2 linked regions of the Salinarimonas sp. genome follow. Each later gene encodes a partner of the first gene's protein in a complex. Links are inferred from orthologs where the notes say so. Each region holds a gene or a part of one and is shown on either strand. Other genes may lie near its edges.

Region 1 (3,360 bases):
CTGATCGCGGAGGACTTGCCGGAGGCGCTGCCGGGGGTGCTCGCGGGCTTCCTGTCGGCCTGAACTCCACCGCCCACCCCCGGCACGCCGCTTGCGCCTCACCCTGCGGAACGCGCGCGATGCCGCCCGGACGGGCCCGATTCGTGCCGTTTCGGGACAATCCGGCCGGAGGATCGTCGCATGCTGCGTCTCCTGTTCGTCGCCGGCCTCGCGATCGGCGGGGCGGCCTTCGTCGAGGACTTGAATCTCTCCCTCGCCGCCAGCACGCTCGTCGTGGGCGGCGCCTTCGTCGCGGTGGTGATCTACGCCCTCCTGCGCGACGCGTGAGGGTGGCTCGATTTTTTTGGTGCGTCCGCGTTCGGGCGTGATATAGAGCCGCGACCCGGTGAGGGGCGGTCCGCCGCCCCGAGGCGCGGGCGTGGCGGAATTGGTAGACGCGCCGGATTTAGGTTCCGGTGGCGAAAGTCGTGGGGGTTCGAGTCCCTCCGCCCGCACCAAGGCCGTCGGAAACGGGGTTTCCGGAGCTTTCCGGTACGATGGGGCGGCGCGGCCTGCGGCCGTGCCCCGATCGTCGGGAGCGCTGGAGGCCTCACGCGCATTTCTGAGGACGAGAACGGATAGACGCGATGCAGGTGACGGAGACGCTGTCGGACGGGTTGAAGCGGGAATTCCAGGTGGTCCTGCCGGCCTCCGAGCTCGAGAAGCGGCTCGGCGACGAGCTCGCGACCCTGAAGGACCGCGTGCGGATCAACGGCTTCCGGCCCGGCAAGGTGCCGGTCGCGCATCTGCGCCGCCTCTATGGCCGCTCGGTCATGGCCGAGGTCGTGCAGAACGCCGTCGCCGAGGCGGAGCGCAAGATCGTCGACGAGAACGCGCTCAAGCTCGCCAACCAGCCCCGCTACGAGTTCCCCGAGGACAAGGACGAGATGGAGAAGGCGCTCGACGCCAAGACCGATCTCGCCTTCAAGGTGGCGCTCGAGGTCCTGCCGGCCTTCGAGCTGGCGGATCTCTCGGACGTCGCGGTGACGAAGCCCGTCGCCGAGGTCTCCGACGCCGAGGTCCAGGAAGGCCTCGACCGCATGGCCGCGCAGACGAAGCCCTTCGAGCCCAAGGGCGAGGACGCGGCGGCGGACGAGGGCGACCGCGTGGTCGTCGACTTCGTCGGCTCCATCGACGGCGAGGAGTTCGAGGGCGGCAAGGGCGAGGGCGTCACGGTCGAGATCGGCTCGGGCACCTTCATCCCCGGCTTCGAGGAGCAGCTGAAGGGCGCCAAGGCCGGCGAGGACCGCACGGTCGTCGTCACCTTCCCCGAGGCCTATCCGGCGCAGCATCTCGCCGGCAAGGAGGCGTCGTTCGCGGTCACCGTGAAGGAGATCCAGGCGCCGGGCGAGGTGACCCTCGACGACGAGTTTGCCAAGACCTACGGCATGGAGAGCCTCGACGCCCTCAAGGACGCCCTGCGCGGCGCCGTCCAGAAGGACTTCGACGCCCAGTCGCGCCGGAAGGTCAAGAAGGAGCTGCTCGACCGGCTCGACGAGAAGTACGCCTTCGAGCTGCCGCCGACGCTCGTCGACCAGGAGTTCCAGAGCGTCTGGCAGCAGGTCATGGCCGACATGCAGCGCTCCGGGAAGTCCTTCGCCGACGAAGGCACCACGGAGGAGGAGGCCAAGGTCGAGTACCGCAAGATCGCCGAGCGGCGCGTGCGGCTGGGCCTCGTGCTGGCCCAGATCGGCGAGAAGAACGAGATCAAGGTCTCGGACGACGAGGTCACCCAGGGCCTGATCGAGCGCGCCCGGCAGTATCCCGGCCAGGAGCGCCAGGTGTGGGAGTTCTACCAGAAGAACCCCCAGGCCCTGGCCGAGATCCGTGCGCCCCTGTTCGAGGAGAAGGTCGTCGACCATATCCTCTCGGAGGTGAAGGTGGACGAGAAGACGGTCTCCCGCGAGGAGCTGTTCGCCGACGAGGAGGAGGAGAGCGCCTCCCCGACGGCGAGCGCCGAGACGGCGGAGCCGGCGAAGTCCGACGAGGCTTGATCGGGCGGGTTCTTCAACCCACCTCACGAAGACAAAGAGCGGCCGCGCCCTCCGGCGCGGCCCGTCCGTCACCGGGAGCCGTGAGACGATGAGAGATCCCTTCGAGGTCTACAACAACACGCTCGTGCCGATGGTCGTCGAGCAATCGGCCCGCGGCGAGCGCGCCTTCGACATCTATTCGCGCCTCCTGCGCGAGAACATCATCTTCATGACCGGCCCTGTGGAGGACTATTCCGCGTCGCTCATCGTGGCGCAGCTCCTCTATCTCGAGGCCGAGAACCCGAAGAAGGAGATCTCCTTCTACATCAACTCGCCCGGCGGCGTGGTGACCTCGGGCCTGTCGATCTACGACACCATGCAGTTCATCCGCAATCCGGTCTCGACGCTGTGCGTCGGCCAGGCGGCGTCGATGGGCTCGCTGCTGCTCTGCGCCGGCACGCCCGGCCAGCGATTCGCCCTGCCGAACGCGCGGATCATGGTCCACCAGCCCTCCGGCGGCTTCCAGGGCCAGGCGACGGACATCCTCATCCACGCCCGCGAGATCGAGGCGCTGAAGCGTCGCCTCAACGAGATCTACGTCAAGCACACGGGCAAGGACCTCGCCGCGATCGAGAACGCGCTGGAGCGCGACTACTTCATGACCGCCGACGCGGCCAAGGAGTTCGGCCTCATCGACGAGGTGCTGACGCAGCGTCCGGAAGCGGCGCCGGTCTGAGCCCGTCGCCATGCCATCTGCACGGGCGTGTGCGGCTTATGTCGCACGCGCCCGTTCGCCTATTGATCGGCGCGCCCGCGCGTGTTTGCATGAAGCCGGAACCGCCGATCGGGCGCGTCGCTTGACCCTGGCGGGGGGGCCGGGCGCGCGGCGCGGGCCGTGCGGACGGATGCGTTCGAGAACGGGGCTACATTTTGTTAGCCCGCCGCCTATATGACTGAGAACGGCCCGGGCCTCGCAATCCGGGCTCGCATTGGAGATGGGACATGAGCAAGACCGGCGGCACCGATTCGAAGAGCACGCTGTACTGCTCCTTCTGCGGCAAGAGCCAGCACGAGGTGCGCAAGCTGATCGCCGGGCCCACGGTGTTCATCTGCGACGAGTGCGTCGAGCTGTGCATGGACATCATCCGCGAGGAATCCAAGACCTCGCTGGTCAAGTCCCGCGACGGCGTGCCGACGCCGAAGGAGATTCGCGCCGTCCTCGACGACTACGTGATCGGCCAGGGCCACGCGAAGAAGGTCCTGTCGGTGGCGGTGCACAACCACTACAAGCGCCTGGCGCACGCCTCGAAACATTCCGACGTCGAGCTGAACAAGTCGAACATCCTGC
Region 2 (15,681 bases), 3.8 Mb from region 1 along the record:
CCCGTGGTGCGGATCCGGAAAGAAAGTGGGTCGAAGGAAATCAAGGGTTTGCGGCGGTTTCTTCGGCCATCGTCGCCTGGGCGGTGAAATCCCGCGCCGCAAACCGGACTCGTGGTACGGTAAGCGCCGGAGGAGACGCACATGGCGGAGCGCACGGCGTCGAGGCCCGCCCGGACGCGCGAGCAGATCCTCGCGGCGGCCGAGGCGGCGGTGCTGGCGAAGGGGTTCAGCGGAACCTCCATCGACGAGCTGATCGCGGCCGTCGGGATCTCGAAGAGCGGCTTCTTCTACCATTTCCGCGACAAGAGCGAGCTCGCGCGCGCCCTGCTCGAGCGCTACATCGCCGAGGACGACCGGATCTTCGACGCCCTGGAGGCGCAGGCCGACGGCTTGAGCGAGGACCCGCTGCACAGCTTCCTGATCGGCCTCAAGCTTCTCGCCGAGACCTTCGCGGACCTGCCGGAAGGGCATCCCGGCTGCATGGTGGCGTCCATCTGCTACCACGAGCAGCTCTTCGCGCGCGGGGTGCGGGAGATGAACGCGCGAGCCATGCTCGGCTGGCGCAAGCGCTTTCGCGCGCGCCTCGACCGGATCGTCGAGGCGTATCCGCCCCGCGTCCCCGTCGATCTCGACGACGTCGCGGACATGCTCTCGGCCGTCGTCGACGGGGGGATCATCCTCTCCAAGGCGACGAAGGAACCGCGGAGCCTGTCGCGGCAGGTTCTCCTGTATCGCGACTTCATCCGCCTCCTCTTCGGGCAGCCGTGACGCGTGCGGCGCGGCGCCGCCCGGTGTTCTCCGCGCCCCGGGGTCTCCCGCGTCGCGGCCGACGAGGAGCCGAGCGGCCCCGGAAACGCGCGATAGCTCGCTGGCCGTGGAAAGCCGTGGCGCCCCTGGCCGGGCCTGAGCCTCGCCATCGCGGTCAAGGCTCTCGTTCTCGGGGCCGGCGTCCGGCAGGATGGCCAGACGAAGCACGGCGCCTTGCCGGATCCCCGACGTCACGGCAGAACGCGCTGTGAGGGCACGAACTCCCATCGCGTCGCCGCCGCCGTTCCGCGCCCCGCCGCCGTTCCGCGCCCCGCCGACGTGGGGCGCTCGAACGACGCCTCAATGGCGCTGCGCGCGCCATGCGCCCGGGGACGAGCCGGTGGCGCGCCGGAACGCCCGGCTGAAGCTCGCGTCGGATTCGTATCCGACCGCCTCGGCGATGTCGAAGAGGGATCGTTCCGTGTCCGCGAGAAGGCCGGCGGCGATCTGCATGCGCCAGCTCGCGAGATAGCTCATCGGCGGCACCCCGAGCGTCTCCTTGAAGGTGCCGGCGAGCACCGTGCGCGACACGCCGGCGGCTCTCGCCAGCGAGGAGAGCGTCCAGGCGCGGGCGGGGTCATCGTGGAGGAGCGCGATCGCGCGCCCCACGTGCGGGATGCGCAGCGCCGCCAGCCAGCCGCGCGCCTCGGCGGGGAGGCGCTCGGCATGGATGCGCACGGCCTCGATGAAGATCAGCTCGCTCAGCCGCGAGAGCACGTTGTGGCCGCCGTCCCGATGCGCTCGTCCCTCCGTGACCGCCGCCCGGATCAGGCTGGCGAGCCAGCCGTCCCGCTCCGAATAGCCGTCGGTGATCACGAGCATGCCGGGCAGCGATGCGAGCAGCGGGTTGAACGGCAGCACGTCGCAGCCGAGAAAGCCGCAGATCAACCGGACCGTTCCCGGCCCGTCGCCGTTGCGCGACAGCATCAACGGCTCGAGGCGCTCGGGAAGCGGCGCTTTGAAGACCGCCGGGTCGAAGGGCGCCCTGAGGCCCGGCTCGCTCGAGAGCACGTGCGGCTCGCCCCGCGGAAAGACGACGACGCTGCCGGCGGTGAGCCGGATCGGCTCGGCATCGCCATCCAGCAGCCTCACCCAGCATGCCCCGTTCGCGACCACGTGATAATTGATCACGTGCTGCGCCTCGGGCATGATCAGCGCCTTGAACGCGCACGACGGCGGCGCTTCGGCGACCCAGGGGGCGCAGCCCTCGACGTCGAAGAAGAGCGCGCCCGACAGGTGCACCTCCTTCAGCACGTCCGAGAGAATGTCCGCGGCCATGGGGCCCGTCCTTCCGGCTGGCCGCTGCAGGATACTCCCGATCCGCTTCGGGCGCGACTCGCAGACTCCCGCGACGCGAAACCTCGGGCTCGCCCGGACGCGATCGGGACGATCGGTCATGACTGCGGAACGCGCGGCCCTGGGGCCGCGTCCGCTGCGGGCGTACCACTCGCCTGCCGCCGACGCGAACGGCGCAGAGCCCATTCACACATCGCCCCCACGGGAGACAGCCATGCGGACCGACTGGAGAGGCTTGCCGGTCACGGCGAGCGCCGACGCCACCGTCGATGCGATCGACACCTTCGTCGAGGGTTTCCTCGGCTACGAGAACCGGGCCGCGGGCATCCTCGCCGCGGCCGACGCCGACGCCGAGAGCACGCTCGCCAACGCCTACGCGGCGATGTTCTGCATGTTCCTCGAGAGCCGCGAAGCGCCGAAGACGGCGTCGGGCTATCTCGCCCGCGCCGAGGCGGCCGCGCCCACCGCGACGGCGCGCGAGCGCCTGGTGCTCGAGGCGGTCCGGGCCTGGGCCGATGGCGACGTGCCGCGCGCCATCGCGGCGGGCGAGGCGCTCGCCACCAGCCATCCGCTCGAGCTCGCGACGGCCAAGGCGACGCAATACCACTACTTCAACCTCGGCGATGCCGCGGGCATGCTGCGCATCGCCGAGAAGATCGGCGCCGTGAACGCCGATCTCCCCTATGCGCACGGCATGGCCGCCTTCGCCTACGAGCAGGCGCATCTGCTCGAGGACGCCGAGGCCTCCGCGCGGCGCGCGATCGGTCTCAAGCGCAAGGAGCCCTGGGCGCATCACGCGCTCTCCCACGTCTTCCTGGCGCAGGGCCGCACCGCCGAGGCGCGGGGCTTCCTGGAGGACGTCAAGGAGACCTGGACGGACCTCAATTCCTTCATGTTCAGCCACAATTGGTGGCATATGGCGCTGGTGATGATCGACCAGGGCGACGTCGACGCGATCCTGGGCTTCTACGACCGTAACATCTGGGGGCTGTGGAAGGAGTACTCGCAGGACCAGATCGGCGCGGTCTCGCTGCTGGCGCGCCTCGAGCTGGTCGGCGTCGACGTCGGCGATCGCTGGGCGGACCTCGGCGAGCACCTCAAGGCGCGCGTCGACGATCACGTCCAGCCCTTCGTGAGCGCGCACTACGTCTACGGCCTCGCCCGCGCCGGCTTGCCGGAGGCGGACGCGACGATGGCCGCGATCCGCGCCCACGCCGCCGCGGCGCCGGCCTACGTGCGCGCCGCCTGGACCGAGGTCGCCGTGCCGCTGTGCGAGGCGTTGCTCGCCCATGCCCGCGGCGATTACGAACGCACCGTGCGCAGGCTGGAGCCCGTCCTGCCGCGGCTTTCCGAGATCGGCGGGAGCCATGCCCAGCGCGATCTCTTCGACCAGATCCGGCTCGACGCGCTGATCCGGACCGGCCGGCTCGGGGCCGCGCAGCGCATCCTCGAGCAGCGGCGCGAGGCGAGCCCCGAGGCGAAGCCCGCCTACGGCAAGCTCGCTCTCGTCTACGACCGGCTCGACCTGCCGCAGGAAGCCGGCCGCGTCATGGTCCGCGCCCGCGCCGCTGCGCTCGCGCACTGAGGGCGCCGTCAGACCGCCGCTCGACCATCGTCCGAAACGCGACGAGCGCCTCGCCGCCTTGCGGCGGGCGCTCGCCTGCGCCCGAACAGGAGACCTGCCATGTCCACCGCCTTCACGCGGCGGCTGCGCCGCCCCCTCACGACCCGGCAGCCCAGTAGGGCGACGAGTGCGAGGACGTCGACCGCCTGCGGTCCGAGCGTCCAGGGGGCGATGCTCGCCGCTCCTCGGGTGCCGGGTTCATGGGGCGCTGCCACGCCGACGCCTTCCGCTCCGTGTCGGGCGTGTTCGATCTGCCGCTCGAGCCGCGCGCTGCGATGCCGGCCGCTCCGAGGCCACGCAGGCGGGCGGGCGGAGCCGGTGGAGCCGGCGGGCGCCCGAGGGCAGCGGGACGAACGGCTCGGAGAAAACGCGCGATGACGCGACGGCCTTCGAAAGCCGTGGTGCCCCTGGCCGGGATCGAACCAGCACTCCTTGCGGAACTCGATTTTGAGTCGAGCGCGTCTACCAATTCCGCCACAGGGGCGACGCTGGTCCTCAGGTAGCATCACGACGGCGTCAGATCAATGCGCGCCGCGTTGCGTGGGCCGGCGCGCCGGACTATGTCGGCGGTGCGCGCCACACCTTCCGAGGACGACACTGCATGACCGCCTCCGCGAGCCCGATCGGGCCGCTTCTCGACCGCCGCCTCGTCGCGCTTCTCGTCACGCTCGTCGCGGCCGCGACGATCGGGACGGCGCTGGTCTTCCAGTACGGCCTCGGCTACCTGCCCTGCGCGCTCTGCCTGCTGCAGCGCTGGCCCTATTACGTCGGCCTGCCGCTCGGGCTCGCGGCGATCGCCCTCGCGCCGCAGCCGCTCCTGGGGCGGCTCGCGCTCGCCGCGCTGGGGGCGACCTTCCTCGTCTCCGCCGGGCTGGGGGTCTATCACGCCGGCGTCGAATGGAGCTGGTGGCTCGGCCCGTCCGATTGCGGCGGGGCGGCGGCGCCGGCGGCGGGGTCGATGGACCAGTTCCTCGCCCAGCTCGAGACGACCCGCGTCGTCTCCTGCACCGAGGCCGCCTGGCGCTTCCTCGGCCTGTCGATGGCCGGCTGGAACGCGGTCGTCTCGCTGGGGCTCGCGGGCCTCGCCTTCGCCGCGGCGGCGCGCGGGCCGGGCCGGCGGCGCGCGTAGCGCCGCCGGCCGCGGGGGTCTCACATCTGCTCGGTCTGCGCCCCGCTGTCCGGCCGGGCCTTGCCGAGCGAGGGCTCCTGGCCCATGGCCTTGGCCGGCGCCATGGTGAACTCCCCGCGGCCGTCCAGCGAGGGCCCGGAGGTCCAGCGGCCCTGCGGCGCCTCCTTGTCGAGGGAGGTGTTGAGGAAGACGTAGGAATGCTCCGTCGCCTCGTGCGCGGTCGGCGTCGAGTTCGGGATCGGCAGCGTGCCGGCGAAGCCGCCGTTCTCCTCGATCACCGCGAGCCATTGCTGCTGATGCATGGTGTCGCGCGCGATCAGGAAGGAGAGCATGTCCTTCATGCCGGGATCGTCGGTCGCCTCGTAGAGCCGCGAGGCGAGGACCCGCCCGCCCGCTTCCGCGGTCGCGTTGGCGAGCATGTCGGCGGCGAGGTTGCCGGTGGCGTAGACGTGGCTCATGTCGAAGGGCACGCCGTTGGCGTTCACCGGCATCGCCGAGAGGCCGGACGAGAGCAGGTGGCGCGGGTTCATGCCGCCCATCACCGCGGCCACCACCGGATCCTGCGCCGCCTCGTCCTTCATGTGGGCGGGCGCCTTCTCGAGGTTGAGCGCGACCGCATGGCCGAGGAACTCGATATGCGAGAGCTCCTCCGTCGCCGTGGCGATCAGCAGGTCGCGATATTTCGGGTTCCCCCGCGCCCCCATGGCCTGGAAGAAGTACTGCATGGCTACGCGGATCTCGCCCTCGACGCCGCCGATCGCCTGCTGCAGCATCTTGGCGAAGATCGGGTTCGGCTTCTCGCAGCGGACCTCGTATTGAAGCTTGCTCTGATGAAAGAACATCCTCGCGCTCCTCGCTCGTCGTCGGACGGGCGAGCGAAAGCGCGAGACGGGTCCGGGTTCCTCCTCTCTCCGCACGGCGCGGGCGGCCGCGCGGCGGTGAAGCCTCACGGCTCCAGCTCGGTGTCCCAGTAGAGATAGTCCATCCAGCTGTCGTGGAGGTAGTTCGGCGGGAAATGCCGGCCGTTCTGGTGGAGGTCGTTGAGGGAGGGCGCGTAAGGCTCCTGGCGCGGGAGCATCTCGGCGTCCCTGGGGAGGCGGTCGCCCTTGCGCAGATTGCAGGGCGAGCAGGCGGCGACGACGTTCTCCCAGGTGGTCTGGCCGCCCTTGGAGCGGGGGATGACGTGGTCGAAGGTGAGATCCTCGCGGGCGCCGCAATATTGGCAGGTGAAGCGATCTCTCAGGAAGACGTTGAAGCGCGTGAAGGCCGGGATGCGCGTGGGCTTGACGTAGGTCTTGAGCGAGACGACGGACGGCAGCCGCATCTCGAAGGTGGGACTTCGGACCGTCTTCTCGTAATGCGAGACGATGTTCACGCGATCGAGGAAGACGGCCTTGATGGCGTCCTGCCAGCACCAGACCGACAGCGGGTAATAGCTCAAGGGCCGGTAATCGGCGTTGAGCACGAGGGCCGGACACGCGTCCGGCCGGACAGTCGGTTGAACGTGTACGCTCACGTCACCTCCTCCGGCGGGGAGGGGATCGCTCCACGCTCCCACGCCGGAAAATCTACTCCCATCGTGACAGGCTTGTGAAGGCGCGTTCGCGCCGCAGCGGACGCGACGGGGCGAGATTCGTGTTCCCGGCCGCGATTCGCGCGGCGCCACAAGGCTTTCAGGCGAGGCGGTCGACGACGAGGCCCTGGCCGGGCGGGGGCGGGGCGGGGGCCGGCGCGGGCTCGGGGGCGGCCGCGGCGGGGCGCTGGTTGGTCTCGGTCACCATGGCGAGGCTCGCCTCGACCAGCCGATTCGCCGCCGAGGCCTCGGCGGCGCGACGCAGCGCCTGCGCGTTGAAGTCGGTCCGGCCCGCGGACCAGGCGGCCGAGAGGCCGGCCGTCGCATCGAGGCTCATCTGTCGTCTCCCTCTTCGCGCCCTGTCCCGTCGTCCGCTATCCTGATAGCGCAGGCCCGTGAATCGTTCGTTGCCGCGGTCTCGCGGATGCGCGCGGTCGCGTTCGGCGTCGCGCGCCGGCCCCGCGGCGGCCCCGCGGCGGCGAAAGGCGCGCAAACGCCTCGTTTTTCGGTTGACTCGGCCGGGAGCGCCCCTTATGTACCGCGAACTTCCGGCGGGCCGTAGGTCCGGCAGGTGTCGACGCGCCCAGCGACGACCGATGCGCCCTAAACGCCGCCGAAACTCATAACCGTCTGACAGACGTCAGCTTTGGGGCACGACCGGGGTCCTCGACGATCTCGGTCCTCTGCGTGGCGACGCGCCTCAGGTCTCACCCGGACCCGACGGCGCGGTTTCGCTTTGCGTCGACGGTCGCGGGGGAGCCGATTCGCGTCATGGGGCGCGTGGCTCCGGGCCGCGATCCGGGCGCGAGGCGGCCATCGGCCCCGCGACGGTGAATGCGTGGAGGCCTCGGCTCGCGAGGGGAGATCGTCTCCCCGGGCGGATCGGGACCGGTTCGAGGAACGAGTGGCCGCATCGCGGCCAGGACAAGAGGGCAGAGGATGCCGACCATCTCCCAGCTGATCCGCAAGCCGCGGACGGCACAGAAGGCGCGCAACAAGGTCCCGGCGCTGGAAGCGTGCCCGCAGAAGCGCGGCGTGTGCACCCGCGTCTACACGACGACGCCGAAGAAGCCGAACTCCGCGCTGCGCAAGGTCGCGAAGGTGCGCCTGACGAACGGCTTCGAGGTCATCGGCTACATCCCCGGCGAGGGCCATAACCTGCAGGAGCACTCGGTCGTCATGATCCGCGGCGGCCGCGTCAAGGACCTGCCGGGCGTGCGCTACCACATCCTGCGCGGCGTCCTCGACACGCAGGGCGTCAAGAACCGCAAGCAGCGCCGCTCGAAGTACGGCGCCAAGCGCCCGAAGTAAGCCGGTCGCCTCGAAGTTTCAGGACGGAGCTGTTCCATGTCCCGCCGCCATCGCGCAGAGAAGCGTGAAATCAATCCGGATCCGAAGTACGGCGATCTCGTGCTGTCGAAGTTCATGAACTCGATCATGTACGACGGCAAGAAGTCGAACGCCGAGAGCATCGTCTACGGCGCCTTCGACCTCGTCGAGAGCCGCGCCAAGACCGACCCGCTCGAGATCTTCAAGGCCGCCCTCGAGAACGTCGCCCCGGCGATCGAGGTCCGGTCCCGCCGTGTCGGCGGCGCCACCTACCAGGTTCCGGTCGAGGTTCGCCCGGAGCGTCGCCAGGCTCTGGCGATCCGCTGGCTGATCACGGCCGCCCGCGCGCGCAACGACAAGACCATGGTCGAGCGTCTCTCGGCCGAGCTGATGGACGCCGCCGCCAACCGCGGCAGCGCCGTGAAGAAGCGCGAAGACACGCACCGGATGGCCGAGGCCAACCGCGCCTTCTCGCATTACCGTTGGTAAGCGCGGCCTGAGAGATCGAGACGGAGACACGCGATGCCTCGCGAGCACGAAATCAAGGACTACCGCAACTTCGGGATCATGGCCCACATCGACGCGGGCAAGACCACGACGACGGAGCGGATCCTCTTCTACACGGGCCGCTCGCACAAGATCGGCGAGGTCCACGACGGCGCCGCGACGATGGACTGGATGACCCAGGAGCAGGAGCGCGGCATCACGATCACGTCGGCCGCGACGACCTGCTTCTGGCGCGGCCATCGCCTGAACATCATCGACACGCCCGGCCACGTCGATTTCACCATCGAGGTGGAGCGTTCGCTGCGCGTGCTCGACGGCGCCGTGTGCGTGCTCGACGGCAACCAGGGCGTCGAGCCCCAGACCGAGACCGTCTGGCGCCAGGCCGACAAGTACGACGTGCCGCGCGTGGTCTTCGTCAACAAGATGGACAAGATCGGCGCCGACTTCTTCAAGTGCGTCGACGACATCATCAAGCGCGTGGCCGGCAAGCCGGTCTGCCTGCAGCTGCCGATCGGCTCCGAGTCGAACTTCAAGGGCGTGATCGACCTCGTCCGCATGAAGGCGATCGTGTGGCTCGAGGAGTCGCTCGGCGCGAAGTTCGTCGACGAGGAGATCCCGGCCGAGCTGCAGGACCAGGCCGCGGAGTACCGCACCAAGCTGGTCGAGGCCTGCGTCGAGCTCGACGACGACGCCATGGCGGCGTATCTCGAGGGCCAGGAGCCCTCCGAGGAGGAGCTCGTGCGCCTGGTCCGCAAGGCGGTGCAGGATCGCGCCTTCCATCCGGTGCTGTGCGGCTCGGCCTTCAAGAACAAGGGCGTGCAGCCGCTGCTCGACGCGGTGGTCGACTACCTGCCCTCGCCGATCGATCGCGGCGGCGTCAACGGCCTCGCGCCGGAGACCGAGGAGCCGATGAGCCGTCCGGCGGACGACACCGCGCCGTTCTCGCTCCTCGCCTTCAAGATCATGGACGACCCCTTCGTCGGCACGATCACCTTCTGCCGTATCTATTCCGGCACGATCCTCGCCGGCTCGACGGTGCTCAACTCCACCTCGGGCAAGAAGGAGCGCATCGGCCGCATGCTGCTGATGCACGCCAACAACCGCGAGGACATCAAGGAAGCCGGCGCCGGCGACATCGTCGCCATCGCGGGCCTCAAGGAGACGCGCACCGGCGACACGCTGTGCGATCCCACGAAGCCGATCATCCTCGAGAAGATGGAGTTCCCGGACCCCGTCATCGAGATCGCGATCGAGCCGAAGTCCAAGGCCGACCAGGAGAAGCTCGGCATCGCGCTCTCCAAGCTCGCGGCCGAGGACCCCTCCTTCCGCGTCTCGACCGACACCGAGTCCGGCCAGACCATCCTCAAGGGCATGGGCGAGCTGCATCTCGACATCAAGGTCGACATCCTGCGCCGCACCTACAAGGTCGACGCGAATGTCGGCGCCCCGCAGGTGGCCTATCGCGAGACGATCACCCGCAAGGCCGAGATCGACTACACCCACAAGAAGCAGACCGGCGGCACGGGCCAGTTCGCCCGCGTCAAGCTCGTCGTCGAGCCGAACGAGGCGGGCGCCGGCTACCAGTTCGAGTCGAAGATCGTCGGCGGCTCGGTGCCGAAGGAATACATCCCCGGCGTCGAGAAGGGCATCAACTCGGTGATGGGTGCGGGCGTCGTCGCCGGCTTCCCGATCGTCGACTTCAAGGTGCAGCTGATCGACGGCGCCTTCCACGAGGTGGATTCCTCGGTGCTGGCGTTCGAGATCGCGACCCGCGCGGCGATGCGCGAGGCCCTGCAGAAGGGCGCCTCGGTCCTGCTCGAGCCGGTGATGAAGGTCGAGGTCGTGACGCCGGAGGAATATACCGGCTCCGTCATCGGCGACCTGAACTCCCGTCGCGGCCAGATCCAGGGCCAGGACATGCGCGGCAACGCGGTGGTGATCAACGCCTTCGTGCCGCTCGCGAACATGTTCGGCTACGTCAACACCTTGCGCTCCATGAGCCAGGGCCGCGCGAACTACACCATGCTCTTCGATCACTACGAGCAGGTTCCGTCGAACGTGGCCGCCGAGGTTCAGGCGAAATTCGCCTGATCCTCTTCCCGCAGACAACTTGAAGAACGACTGGGTGCCACCATGGCTAAGGCAAAATTCGAGCGTACGAAGCCGCACTGCAACATCGGGACGATCGGCCACGTCGATCACGGCAAGACGTCCCTGACGGCTGCGATCACGAAGGTGCTGGCTGAGACCGGCGGGGCGACGTTCACGGCCTACGACGCGATCGACAAGGCTCCCGAGGAGAAGGCGCGCGGGATCACGATCTCGACGGCGCACGTCGAGTACGAGACGACGAACCGTCACTACGCGCACGTCGACTGCCCCGGGCACGCGGACTACGTGAAGAACATGATCACGGGCGCGGCGCAGATGGACGGCGCGATCCTGGTCGTGTCGGCGGCGGACGGCCCGATGCCGCAGACGCGCGAGCACATCCTGCTGGCGCGCCAGGTCGGCGTGCCGGCGCTGGTCGTGTTCATGAACAAGGTCGACATGGTCGACGATCCGGAGCTGCTCGAGCTCGTCGAGCTCGAGATCCGCGAGCTCCTGTCGAAGTACGACTTCCCCGGCGACGACATCCCGATCACCAAGGGCTCTGCCCTGATGGCGCTCGAGGACAAGTCCCCCGAGATCGGCAAGCAGGCGATCCTCGCGCTGATGGCGACGGTGGACGAGTACATCCCGACGCCGGAGCGCCCGATCGACCAGCCGTTCCTGATGCCGATCGAGGACGTGTTCTCGATTTCGGGCCGCGGCACGGTGGTGACGGGCCGCGTCGAGCGCGGGATCATCAAGGTGGGCGAGGAAGTCGAGATCGTCGGCATCCGCGACACCGTCAAGACGACCGTCACGGGCGTCGAGATGTTCCGCAAGCTGCTCGATCAGGGCCAGGCGGGCGACAACGTCGGCGTCCTGCTGCGCGGCACCAAGCGCGAGGACGTGGAGCGCGGCCAGGTCGTGTGCAAGCCGGGTTCGGTGAAGCCGCACAAGAAGTTCAAGGCCGAGGCCTACATCCTCACCAAGGAGGAGGGCGGGCGCCACACGCCGTTCTTCAACAACTACCGTCCGCAGTTCTACTTCCGCACGACGGACGTGACCGGGATGGTGAAGCTGCCCGAGGGCACCGAGATGGTGATGCCGGGCGACAACGTCGCCATGGAGGTCGAGCTGATCGCGCCGATCGCCATGGAGGAGAAGCTGCGCTTCGCCATCCGCGAGGGCGGCCGCACCGTCGGCGCCGGCGTCGTCGCGGCGGTCCTGGACTGAGGCACGAGGCAGGTGGAAGCGCGGCCGCCACGGCGCGGCCGCGTTTTCCGTCCCGCGGCGGGATCGCCCGCCGAGGGCTAGCGAAGGATAACGGGGCAACCCATGAACGGTCAGAATATTCGCATCCGCCTCAAGGCGTTCGATCATCGTGTGCTTGACGCCTCGACGCGCGAGATCGTGTCGACCGCGAAGCGGACGGGGGCGCAGGTTCGTGGGCCCATCCCGCTGCCGACGCGCCTCGAGCGCTTCACGGTGCTGCGCTCGCCGCACATCGACAAGAAGTCCCGCGAGCAGTTCGAGATGCGCACGCACAAGCGTGTCCTCGACATCGTGGACCCCACTCCCCAGACGGTGGACGCGCTCATGAAGCTCGACCTCGCCGCGGGCGTGGACGTGGAGATCAAGCTCTGAGGCCGTCCGGCTTCGAGCGTCAGGCATTCACACGCCGAGAGGAAACGCACATGCGCTCAGGCGTCATCGCACAGAAGGTCGGCATGACCCGCGTCTTCACGGACGCCGGCGAGCATGTTCCGGTCACCGTCCTCAAGCTCGACCAGTGCCAGGTCGTCGCTCATCGGACGAAGGATAAGAACGGTTACGTGGCGCTGCAGGTCGGCGTCGGTCGGGCCAAGGTCAAGAACGTGTCGAAGGCCGAGCGCGGCCGCTTCGCGGTGGCTCGGGTCGAGCCCAAGCGCAAGCTCGCCGAGTTCCGCGTGTCCGAGGACGCGCTGATCCCGGTCGGCGCGGAGATCACCGCGGACCACTTCGTCCCGGGGCAGTTCGTCGACGTGACGGGCACCTCGAAGGGCAAGGGCTTCGCCGGCGGCATGAAGCGCTGGAACTTCGCGGGCCTGCGCGCCTCGCACGGCGTGTCGGTCTCGCACCGCTCGATCGGATCGACGGGCGGCCGCCAGGACCCGGGCAAGACCTTCAAGGGCAAGAAGATGCCCGGTCATCTCGGCGTCGAGCGCGTCACCACGCAGAACCTGCGTGTCGTGCAGACCGATCCCGAGCGCGGGCTGATCCTGGTCGAGGGCGCCGTCCCCGGCGGCGACGGCGGCTGGATCTTCGTGCGCGACGCGGTCAAGCGCGCGCTCCCGGCGGACGTGCCGATGCCGGGCAAGTATCGTGAGAACGGCGCGGCCGAGGCCCCCGAGGCTCCGGCCCAGAGCGAGGAGAACGCGTGATGAAATTCGAGATCACGACGTTGGACGGCGGCAGCGCCGGCGAGGTCGAGCTCGACGACGCGATCTTCGGTCTCGAGCCGCGCGCCGACATCCTGCAGCGCATGGTCCGCTGGCAGCTGGCCAAGCGCCAGGCCGGGACCCACAAGGTCAAGAACCGCGGCGAGATCGCCCGGACGACAAAGAAGGTCTACCGCCAGAAGGGCACCGGCAACGCTCGCCACGGCTCGGCGCGCGTGGGCCAGTTCCGCGGCGGCGGACGCGCCTTCGGCCCGGTCGTGCGCTCGCACGCCCACGACCTGCCGAAGAAGGTGCGCGCGCTGGCGCTCCGCCACGCGCTCTCCACCAAGGCGCGCTCCGAGGCCCTGATCGTCGTCGACGACATCAAGGCGACCGAGCCGAAGACGAAGGCGCTCAAGGAGCGCTTCGCCAAGCTCGCGCTGACGAATGCGCTGATCATCGGTGGCGCCGAGCTCGACGCGAACTTCAAGCTCGCCTCGCGGTCGATCCCGAACATCGACGTGCTGCCCATCCAGGGTATCAACGTCTACGACATCCTGCGCCGCGAGAAGCTCGTGCTGACCAAGGCGGCCGTCGACGCGCTGGAGGCGCGGTTCAAATGAGCATGGATCCACGCCATTACGACGTGATCATCGCTCCCGTGATCACGGAGAAGTCGACGAACCTGTCCGAGCAGAACAAGGTCGTCTTCAAGGTCGCGATCGACGCCACCAAGCCGCAGATCAAGACCGCGGTGGAGAAGCTGTTCGACGTCAAGGTCAAGGCAGTCAACACGCTCGTGACCAAGGGCAAGAACAAGGTCTTCCGTGGCATCCGCGGCCGTCGCTCGGACGTCAAGAAGGCGATCGTGACCCTCGAGGAGGGGCACTCCATCGACGTCACCACGGGCCTGTGAGGAAGGGAACGTCATCATGGCTTTGAAGAGCTTCAAGCCGATCACGCCCGGCCTTCGCCAGCTCGTGATCGTCGACCGGAAGGGCCTCTACAAGGGCAAGCCGGTCAAGGCGCTGACGCAGGGCCTGTCCCAGAAGGGCGGGCGCAACAACACCGGCCGGATCACCGTCCGGTTCCGCGGCGGCGGCCACAAGCGCACCTATCGGATCGTCGACTTCAAGCGCCGCGCGCGCCTGGGCGACGTCGCGAGCGTGCAGCGGATCGAGTACGACCCGAACCGCTCGGCCTACATCGCGCTGATCCGGTACGAGGACGGCCAGCAGGCCTACATCCTCGCGCCGCAGCGCCTGGCCGCCGGCGACACGGTCACCTCGGGCGCGAAGGCGGACATCAAGCCGGGCAACGCCCTGCCGCTGTCCGCCATCCCGGTCGGCACGATCGTGCACAACGTCGAGCTCAAGATCGGCAAGGGTGGCGCCATCGCCCGCTCCGCCGGGTCCTACGCCCAGATCGTCGGGCGCGACCAGGGCTACGTCGCGGTCCGCCTGACCTCGGGCGAGCAGCGTTTGGTGCACGGGCAGTGCTTCGCCACGGTGGGCGCGGTCTCGAACCCCGACCACATGAACATCTCGATGGGCAAGGCCGGTCGCAACCGCTGGCTCGGCCGCAAGCCGCACAATCGCGGCGTCGCGATGAACCCGATCGACCATCCGCACGGCGGCGGCGAGGGCCGCACCTCCGGCGGCCGTCACCCGGTGACGCCGTGGGGCAAGCCGACCAAGGGGCGCAAGACGCGCTCCAACAAGCGGACGGACAAGTTCATCGTCTCGAGCCGTCACGCCCGGAAGAAGAGGTAAGGATAGAGCCATGGCGCGTTCGATCTGGAAGGGCCCGTTCATCGACGGCTACCTTCTCAAGAAGGCCGAGGCGGCTCGCTCGTCCGGCCGCAACGAGGTGATCAAGATCTGGAGCCGCCGCTCCACGATCCTGCCGCAGTTCGTCGGCCTCACCTTCGGGGTCTACAACGGTCAGAAGCACATTCCCGTCTACGTGACCGAGGAGATGGTGGGCCACAAGTTCGGCGAGTTCTCGCCGACGCGCACCTTCTCCGGCCACGCGGCGGACAAGAAGGCGAAGAGGCGCTGACATGGGCAAGCCCGCTCAAACCCGCTCGCTCCCCGAGAACGAGGCCAAGGCCGTCCTGCGGATGCTGCGCATCAGCCCGCAGAAGCTCAACCTCGTCGCGGGCCTGATCCGCGGCAAGAAGGTCTCGGTCGCCCTCGCCGATCTCGAGTTCTCGAAGAAGCGCATCGCGCGCGACGTCAAGAAGTGCCTCGAGAGCGCCATCGCCAACGCCGAGAACAACCACGACCTCGACGTGGACGATCTCGTCGTCAAGGAGGCGTTCGTCGGCAAGGCGCTCGTGATGAAGCGCTTCCACGCTCGCGCCCGCGGCCGCGGCGCCCGCATCATGAAGCCGTTCTCGAACCTCACCATCGTGGTTCGCGAGCAGCCCGCCGAGGCCTGAGGAGGAGACCATGGGTCACAAAGTCAACCCGATCGGGCTGCGTCTGGGCATCAACCGCACCTGGGACAGCCGCTGGTTCGCCCAGAAGGGCGAGTATGCCCGCCTGCTCCACGAGGACATCGCCATCCGCGACGCCCTGATGAAGCAGCTCAAGCAGGCCGCCGTGTCGCGCATCGTCATCGAGCGCCCACACCGCAAGTGCCGCGTCACCATTCACTCGGCCCGTCCGGGCGTGGTGATCGGCAAGAAGGGCGCGGACATCGAGAAGCTGCGCAAGCTCGTCGGCCGGATGACCAAGGCCGAGGTGACGATCAACATCGTCGAGGTGCGCAAGCCCGAGACGGACGCGACGCTCATCGCCGATTCGATCGCCCAGCAGCTCGAGCGCCGCGTGGCCTTCCGCCGCGCCATGAAGCGCGCCGTGCAGTCGGCGATGCGTCTGGGCGCCGAGGGCATCCGCATCAA

What was found.
Region 2: the proteins of tig (region 1) and rpsG are in contact, whole or in part, in a crystal structure (PDB 3GTY), measured with the Thermotoga maritima proteins. The link is inferred for Salinarimonas sp. from one-to-one orthologs. Residues at the interface, in WP_004081061.1 of Thermotoga maritima: Glu122, Val124, Val129, Leu130, Tyr133, Glu188, Gly259, Ile262, Tyr263, Glu266, Ser270, Glu273, Gln274, Glu277, Arg308, Gln311, Ile312, Ser315, Tyr316, Glu325, Arg329, Arg336, Leu363, Phe366, Trp367, Arg373, Leu377, Arg381, Leu384, Glu387; in WP_004081843.1 of Thermotoga maritima: Lys34, Lys52, Lys55, Glu59, Arg62, Gln63, Glu66, Asn67, Lys69, Val71, Arg95, Ala109, Lys110, Lys111, Gly112, Arg113, Pro114, Glu117, Glu121, Ile124, Ala125, Tyr127, Asn128, Asn129, Thr130, Gly131, Lys135, Asp139, Arg142, Met143.

The regions. Positions count from the first base shown.
Region 1 is NZ_CP157794.1:136,861-140,220, forward strand. Bases 1-2,829 are described here. They hold tig (trigger factor), read left to right. Parts: upstream 1-626; coding sequence 627-2,033; downstream 2,034-2,829. Other genes in these bases: ABL310_RS00585 (NAD(P)H-hydrate dehydratase), read left to right, coding at 1-63; ABL310_RS00590 (hypothetical protein), read left to right, coding at 181-327; ABL310_RS00605 (ATP-dependent Clp protease proteolytic subunit), read left to right, coding at 2,122-2,748. In the rest of the region: ATP-dependent Clp protease ATP-binding subunit ClpX, read left to right, coding at 3,015-3,360. UniProt on the Bacillus subtilis protein: Involved in protein export. Acts as a chaperone by maintaining the newly synthesized protein in an open conformation. Functions as a peptidyl-prolyl cis-trans isomerase.
Region 2 is NZ_CP157794.1:3,962,330-3,978,010, reverse strand. Bases 6,663-9,511 are described here. They hold rpsG (30S ribosomal protein S7), read left to right. Parts: upstream 6,663-7,776; coding sequence 7,777-8,247; downstream 8,248-9,511. Other genes in these bases: fusA (elongation factor G), read left to right, coding at 8,281-9,511; rpsL (30S ribosomal protein S12), read left to right, coding at 7,369-7,740; ABL310_RS18535 (hypothetical protein), read right to left, coding at 6,663-6,766. Outside these bases: ABL310_RS18570 (TetR/AcrR family transcriptional regulator), read left to right, coding at 142-768; ABL310_RS18565 (AraC family transcriptional regulator), read right to left, coding at 1,108-2,085; ABL310_RS18560 (tetratricopeptide repeat protein), read left to right, coding at 2,318-3,688; ABL310_RS18550 (disulfide bond formation protein B), read left to right, coding at 4,329-4,856; ABL310_RS18545 (manganese catalase family protein), read right to left, coding at 4,877-5,698; ABL310_RS18540 (HNH endonuclease), read right to left, coding at 5,803-6,372; more of ABL310_RS18535, read right to left, coding at 6,530-6,662; more of fusA, read left to right, coding at 9,512-10,356; tuf (elongation factor Tu), read left to right, coding at 10,399-11,589; rpsJ (30S ribosomal protein S10), read left to right, coding at 11,692-12,000; rplC (50S ribosomal protein L3), read left to right, coding at 12,051-12,776; rplD (50S ribosomal protein L4), read left to right, coding at 12,776-13,396; ABL310_RS18495 (50S ribosomal protein L23), read left to right, coding at 13,393-13,689; rplB (50S ribosomal protein L2), read left to right, coding at 13,706-14,545; rpsS (30S ribosomal protein S19), read left to right, coding at 14,556-14,834; rplV (50S ribosomal protein L22), read left to right, coding at 14,836-15,216; rpsC (30S ribosomal protein S3), read left to right, coding at 15,227-15,681.